Regions from separate parts of the Paraburkholderia unamae genome, predicted to be linked through region 1. Evidence: predicted binding sites of a transcription regulator. Region 1 holds the regulator's gene; each other region holds the start of a gene.
The links. Region 1 encodes HrcA, which represses chaperone genes, less so after heat shock. Its sites were predicted from a motif close to TTAGCACTCNNNNNNNNNGAGTGCTAA; they were not measured.
Positions count from the first base shown of each region.

Region 2: a site for HrcA is predicted at 1,316-1,342, ahead of C7402_RS21240 (co-chaperone GroES). Genes of this name have one in related genera too.
Region 3: a site for HrcA is predicted at 1,530-1,556, ahead of C7402_RS19845 (co-chaperone GroES). Genes of this name have one in related genera too.

Region 1 is NZ_QEOB01000001.1:872,983-875,249, reverse strand. It holds gene hemH (ferrochelatase) at 1-228, opposite strand, end outside; gene hrcA (heat-inducible transcriptional repressor HrcA) at 430-1,449, opposite strand; gene C7402_RS03840 (NAD kinase) at 1,695-2,267, shown strand, end outside.
Region 2 is NZ_QEOB01000010.1:70,790-73,056, forward strand. It holds gene groL (chaperonin GroEL) at 1-954, opposite strand, end outside; gene C7402_RS21240 (co-chaperone GroES) at 981-1,271, opposite strand; gene C7402_RS21245 (ABC transporter ATP-binding protein) at 1,456-2,267, opposite strand, start outside.
Region 3 is NZ_QEOB01000009.1:143,882-146,148, reverse strand. It holds gene groL (chaperonin GroEL) at 1-1,101, opposite strand, end outside; gene C7402_RS19845 (co-chaperone GroES) at 1,146-1,436, opposite strand; gene C7402_RS19840 (flavin reductase family protein) at 1,822-2,267, opposite strand, start outside.

The sequences.
Region 1 (2,267 bases):
GTACTTTTTCGCCGACGAGCGGCCGCGCAGCGGCAGGATCAGCGCGCGCAGGATGATCTGCCAGATGGGCGCCGGAATCTCGACCACGCGCGGATCGGAGAGGAACTGCGCGAGATAGCGGCGCACGGCGCGCGGCGTGGGCGCGTCCGGCGTGCCCAGATTGATGAGCAGCACGGCGACGCGATGCGCCGCGGCGGACTGCGAAGGCCGCTCCAGGTCGAAACGCATAGGCGAGTCAGTGGCGCCACGCTTTTCGCGCGGCAACGGTTGCATGAAACAAGCATTATAGCGGGCGCCCCTGGCAGGCCAACCGGGTGGCGCCGCGCCGCCGTTTGCGGGCTCGCCGCACGTTGGCCGTTCGGCTAATGGCGCGCAACGCGGCTTTCGGCGACGATCTCAGGAAAGGCGGGGGTGGCCCCGGCCCGGCGCTCAGTTCTGGCTGAGCGTGAGCGAAAGCAGGCGCGCGGTGATGTCCACGATCGGAATCACGCGGTTGTAGGCCATGCGGGTCGGCCCGATCACGCCGAGCGTACCCACGATCTTGCCGTTCACCTCGTAGGGCGCCGTCACCACGCTCATTTCCTCGATCGGCACGAGGTTCGACTCGCCGCCGATGAAAATCTGCACGCCCTGCGCGTGACTCGAAACGTCGAGCAGTTGCAGGAGGCTGGTTTTCTGGTCGAACACGTCGAACAGCTTGCGCAGGCGCGCCATGTCCGACGAAAGATCGGCCACTTCGAGCAGGTTGCGCTCGCCAGAGATGAGCACGGTGTCGCCGCTTTCGGGCTCCTCGGTGCTCGCGGTCACGGCCGCGTGCATGAGTGTCGTCATGTCGCCGCGCAGCGCGTCGATTTCCTCGCGCAAGCGGCGGCGCACCTCGTCGAACGAAAGGCCGGCAAAATGCGCGTTGATGTAATTGGAGGCTTCGATCAGCTCGGAAGGCGTGAAGTCGCGCTGCGTCGCCATGATGCGGTTCTGCACGTCGCCTTCGGGCGTCACGATGATGAGCAGGATGCGCTTGTCGGACAGGCGCATGAACTCGATCTGCTTGAACACGTGGCTGCGCCGCGGCGTGAGCACCACGCCCGCGAACTGCGAGAGGTTCGACAGCACGCTGGCCGCCGCCGCCACCACCTTCTGCGGCTCGCCGGGGCGCAGCGTGGTTTTCACCGCGCGCGTGACCGCGTCGTCCTCGGAACCTGGCTCGACGGTGAGCATGGTGTCGACGAACAGGCGGTAGCCGCGCGGCGTGGGCACGCGCCCGGCCGAGGTGTGCGGGCTGGACACGAGCCCCAGTTCCTCGAGGTCCGACATCACGTTGCGAATGGTCGCCGGGCTCAGCTCCAGGCCGGAATAGCGCGACAACGTGCGCGAGCCGACCGGCTGACCTTCGGCGATGTAGCGCTCGATCAGCGTTTTGAGGAGGGTTTGTGCGCGGGGATCTAGCATGACTGAAAATTTTAGCCTAATGGCGGGTTCACGGCGAGTACGCCGCGTGGCGCGGCCTTCGGGCAAGCCGCCCGGCACGGCGCGCGGCTTGCTGCCCGCGCCCCCGGCCGGCGCGCCTCGCGCTCGCGTTTTGTCATCGCCGTGTCACCGGCTTCGGGCTGGAAGGCGCGGCATGCAAGGCCCGGCGGGGCGTCCGGGGCCCGCGCCAGGTTCTTTTCGCGACCTGACTATGGTGTAATGCCGGCATGCAGATCCATAAGATCCAGAGCCAGTTCAAGACGGTTGCGCTAGTCGGGCGCAGCAATACGCCAGGCATCGCCGAGCCGCTGTCGGCGCTCGCCCAGACCATTGCGAAGCGCGGCTTCGAGGTCGTGTTCGAAGCGCAGACCGCGGAGGAAATCGGCGCGCAGGGCTATCCCGCGCTTCAGCCCGCAGAGATCGGCGCGCGCGCGGACGTAGCCGTGGTGCTCGGCGGCGACGGCACGATGCTCGGCATCGGCCGCCAGCTCGCGCCCTACCGCACGCCGCTCATCGGCATCAACCACGGGCGTCTCGGCTTCATCACCGACATCGCGTTTTCCGAAATGCAGGAGGTCGTGCCGCAACTGCTCGCGGGCTCGTTCGAGCGCGAGGAGCGCTCGCTGCTCGAATCGCGCATCACGCGCGACGGCGACCCGATCTATCACGCGCTCGCCTTCAATGACGTGGTCGTGAACCGCAGCGGCTTTTCCGGCATGGCGGAGCTGCGCGTGAACGTGGACGGCCGCTTCATGTACAACCAGCGCTCGGACGGCCTGATCGTCGCGACGCCCACGGGC
Region 2 (2,267 bases), on a different contig from region 1:
GCCCAGTTCCTGGAGCGTGGCCTTCTCCAGCGTGAGGCCGGTTTCCTCGGCAACCACCTGGCCGCCCGTGAGGATCGCGATGTCTTCGAGCAGCGCCTTACGGCGATCGCCGAAGCCCGGCGCCTTCACGGCCACGGTCTTGAGCACGCCGCGAATGTTGTTCACGACGAGCGTGGCGAGCGCCTCGCCCTCGATATCCTCGGCGATCAGCAGCAGCGGCCGCCCCGCCTTCGCCACTTGCTCCAGCACCGGCAGCAGGTCGCGAATGTTCGAGATCTTCTTGTCATGCAGCAGGATGAACGGATTGTCGAGCTCCGCGACCTGCTTGTCCGGGTTGTTGATGAAGTACGGCGAGAGATAGCCGCGATCGAATTGCAGGCCTTCCACGACGTCCAGTTCGTCTTCGAGCGACTTGCCGTCCTCGACCGTGATCACGCCTTCCTTGCCCACGCGGTCGATCGCCTCGGCAATGCGCTGGCCGATCGACTCCTCGCCGTTGGCCGAGATCGTCGCCACCTGGGCGATCTCCTTGCTCGTCGTGGTGGGTTTGCTGATCTTCTTCAGTTCCTCGACGGCCGCGTGCACAGCCTTGTCGATGCCGCGCTTCAGGTCGAGCGGGTTGAGCCCGGCCGCCACGTACTTCTGGCCTTCGCGCACGATCGCCTGGGCGAGCACGGTGGCGGTCGTGGTGCCGTCGCCCGCGGCGTCGCTCGTTTTCGAAGCGACTTCCTTGACCACTTGCGCGCCGATGTTCTGGAGCTTGTCGGCGAGTTCGATTTCCTTGGCGACGGACACGCCGTCCTTGGTCACGACAGGCGAGCCGAAGCTGCGTTCGAGCACGACGTTGCGGCCTTTCGGGCCGAGCGTGACTTTGACCACGTCGGCGAGCAGGTTCACGCCTTCGATGAGTTTGGTGCGGGCGATGTCGCCGAATACGATGTCTTTGGCTGCCATGATGACGGGTTCTCTCAGGTTCTCGTTTATTGATTGACGACTGCGACGATGTCTTCTTCGCGCAGTACGAGCAGTTCATTGCCATCGACCTTCACGGTCTGGCCGGCGTATTTGCCGAACAGCACGCGGTCGCCCACGCTCAGGTCCGGCGCGATGCGGCGGCCGTCGTTGTCGCGCCGGCCGGGGCCGACAGCGAGCACTTCGCCCTGGTCGGGCTTTTCGGAGGCGCTGTCGGGAATGACGATGCCCGACGTCGTGCGGGTTTCCTGGTCGAGTCGTTTAACGATCACGCGGTCGTGCAGTGGGCGCAGGCTCATGGGCTGAATTCTCTCGGTGATGCGCGATTGGGTTCGCTGTTGAGTTGGCACTCGCTGCATGCGAGTGCTGATGGAACACCGAGTATAGAAAGCCGCCGCGCGCCGCTCCAATAACGGATTGGCAGATCGATATCTCCAGAACGCGCTTATCGATATCGCACGCGCAGGTCATTGCAAAGCGCGTTCAGGCCGCTTCGGCTTCCAGCTCGCGCCCGGGAATCGCGGCGAGCAGCGTGCGCGTATACGGATGCCGGGGCGCGCGCCAGATGTTCTCGTGGTCGCCGCTTTCGACGATCTTGCCCTGCTGCATCACATGCACGCGGTCGGCGATGTAGCGCACCACCGAAAGATCGTGTGAGATGAAGAGCATGGAGAGCCCAAGCTCGCGCTTGAGTTCGACGAGCAGATTGAGGATCTGCGCCTGGATCGAGACGTCGAGCGCGGAAACCGGCTCGTCGCAGATCAGCAACGCGGGTTCGAGCACGAGTGCGCGCGCAATGCCAATGCGCTGACGCTGTCCGCCCGAGAATTCATGCGGAAAACGGCCAAGCGACGCCGCAGGAAGCCCCACGCGCTCCAGCACCGAGCGCACGCGAGCACGGCGCGCTGTCGCGTCGCCCACGCCGTTCACGGCCAGCACGGTTTCGAGAATGTCGCCCACCGTGCGGCGCGGATTGAGCGATGCATAGGGATCCTGAAAGACCATCTGCACCTTGCGACGCAAAGGCCGCAATGCGCGCTCGCCGAGCGCGACGAGATCGGTCCCCTCCAGCGCGATCGAGCCGTTGGCCACCGGCGTGAGGCGCATGATCGCGCGCGAAAGCGTGGACTTGCCGCAGCCCGATTCGCCCACGAGCCCCACCGTCTCGCCTCGGCCGATGTCGAACGACACGCCGTCCACGGCATGATGCGCCGGTGCGCCGTGGCGCTGCGCATACGTCACGCGCAGGTCGCGCACGGCGAGCAGCGGTGCGGCGTCGGCGGCCTGAATGCTCG
Region 3 (2,267 bases), on a different contig from region 1:
CTCTTGCAGCTTTTCACGGTCATAGTCCGACGTCGCTTCTTCGATCTGCGTGCGGATTTGCTTCACGCGGGCTTCGATGGTCGAAGCTTCGCCTGCGCCGTCGATGATCGTCGTGTTTTCCTTGCCCACTTCGATGCGCTTCGCTTGACCCAGTTCGGCCAGCGTTGCCTTTTCGAGCGTGAGGCCGGTTTCTTCAGCGATGACCTGGCCGCCGGTCAGGATCGCGATGTCTTCCAGCATGGCCTTGCGGCGGTCGCCGAAGCCCGGAGCCTTGACGGCGACGGTCTTCAGGATGCCACGGATGTTGTTGACGACCAGCGTGGCCAGTGCCTCGCCTTCGACGTCTTCAGCGATGATCAGCAGCGGACGGCCAGCCTTCGCGACTTGTTCCAGAACCGGCAGCAGATCACGGATGTTCGAGATCTTCTTGTCGAACAGCAGGACGAACGGGCTTTCCAGCACGGCGACTTGCTTGTCCGGGTTGTTGATGAAGTACGGCGAGAGGTAGCCGCGGTCGAACTGCATACCTTCGACGACTTCCAGCTCGTCTTGCAGCGACTTGCCGTCTTCGACGGTGATGACGCCTTCCTTGCCAACCTTGTCCATCGCTTCAGCGATACGGTCGCCGATCGACGTGTCGCTGTTTGCCGAGATCGAACCGACTTGAGCGATTTCCTTGTTGGTCGTGCAGGGCTTGCTGACCTTGCGCAGCTCTTCGATTGCTGCTGCGACGGCCTTGTCGATGCCGCGCTTCAGGTCCATCGGGTTCATGCCCGATGCGACGTACTTCATGCCTTCGCGGACGATCGACTGGGCCAGAACCGTAGCCGTCGTCGTGCCGTCACCGGCGTTGTCGCTGGTCTTGGAAGCGACTTCCTTGACCATTTGCGCGCCCATGTTCTGGAGCTTGTCCTTGAGCTCGATTTCCTTTGCGACCGAGACACCGTCCTTGGTGACCGTCGGGCCGCCGAACGAGCGCTCGAGGACCACGTTGCGGCCCTTCGGACCCAGCGTAACCTTCACTGCGTTGGCGAGAATGTTCACGCCTTCAACCATCTTGGAACGGGCGGAATCGCCGAACACGACGTCTTTAGCTGCCATCTTCTAACTCCTTGAATTCTTGATGAATGTGCGGTGGGCTGAACTTACTTCTGCACCACGGCCATGATGTCTTCTTCGCGCATCACGAGCAGTTCGTTGCCATCGACCTTGACGGTCTGGCCAGCGTACTTGCCGAACAGGACGCGATCGCCGACCTTGACGTCGAGCGCGATCAGGGAGCCCTTGTCGTCACGCTTGCCCGGGCCCGTGGCCAGGACTTCACCTTGATCCGGCTTTTCTGCCGCTGCGTCCGGGATCACGATGCCCGAAGCGGTCTTGGTTTCTTGATCCAGGCGCTTGACGATCACGCGATCGTGCAAAGGACGAAGGTTCATGGATAGATCCTCTCTTGATTAGGACTTGAAGCGACTCAAGAAAACCTGGCTGCCGACTACCGTCAGCCAGAGATGTGGTTCGCACCAGAGTTGTTAGCACTCTCGTGCAGTGAGTGCTAATTATATGGACGAGGAATGACAAATTCAAGAAGGGGAGCGAAGCGGGGGAAGTGGCGTGACTTGTTGCGCTAATTCGGCAATTTGTCGCTATCAGAGCGTCAAAGTTCCGCTTTAACGTCTAAATTGGACGAAAACATGAAGGCTGCGCCTTGTGGGGTCAGGGTATACGATGAATTCCCGGCCTTGGAGATGCGCATGGAACGCGCGCCTGCACGCCCCACCGCCCTGCGGGAACGGGAAACCGGGCCGGATCGGCCCGGCGAGATCAGTGGCCCTGCGCCACCGAAGCGTAGCGTCCGCCGTAGAACACGAGCGGAGCGTCCTCCTCGAGCGAGAACGAAAGCACCTCGCCGACAAAGAGCGTGTGATCGCCGCACGGATGACGGTCGACGACGCGCGCCGCGAATCGGGCCAGCGCGCGATGCAGCAGCACCACGCCGGCGAGTCCCTCGACCTCCATGAAGCGCGGCGCGAGCCACGCCTGTGGCTCGCCGGCGAAATGACGGCTATGCGACTCCTGCTCTTCGGACAGCACACTGACACCGAAGAGATCCGAGCGCATCAAGCACTCGTGCATGCGCGCACGATGGCCAACCGAAACCACAATAAGCGGCGGCTTCAGCGATCCGGACATGAACGCATTGGCCGTCATGGCGTGCAGTTCGTCGCCCGTGCCCGTGGAAATCACCACGACGCCGGTGGCAAAGCGGC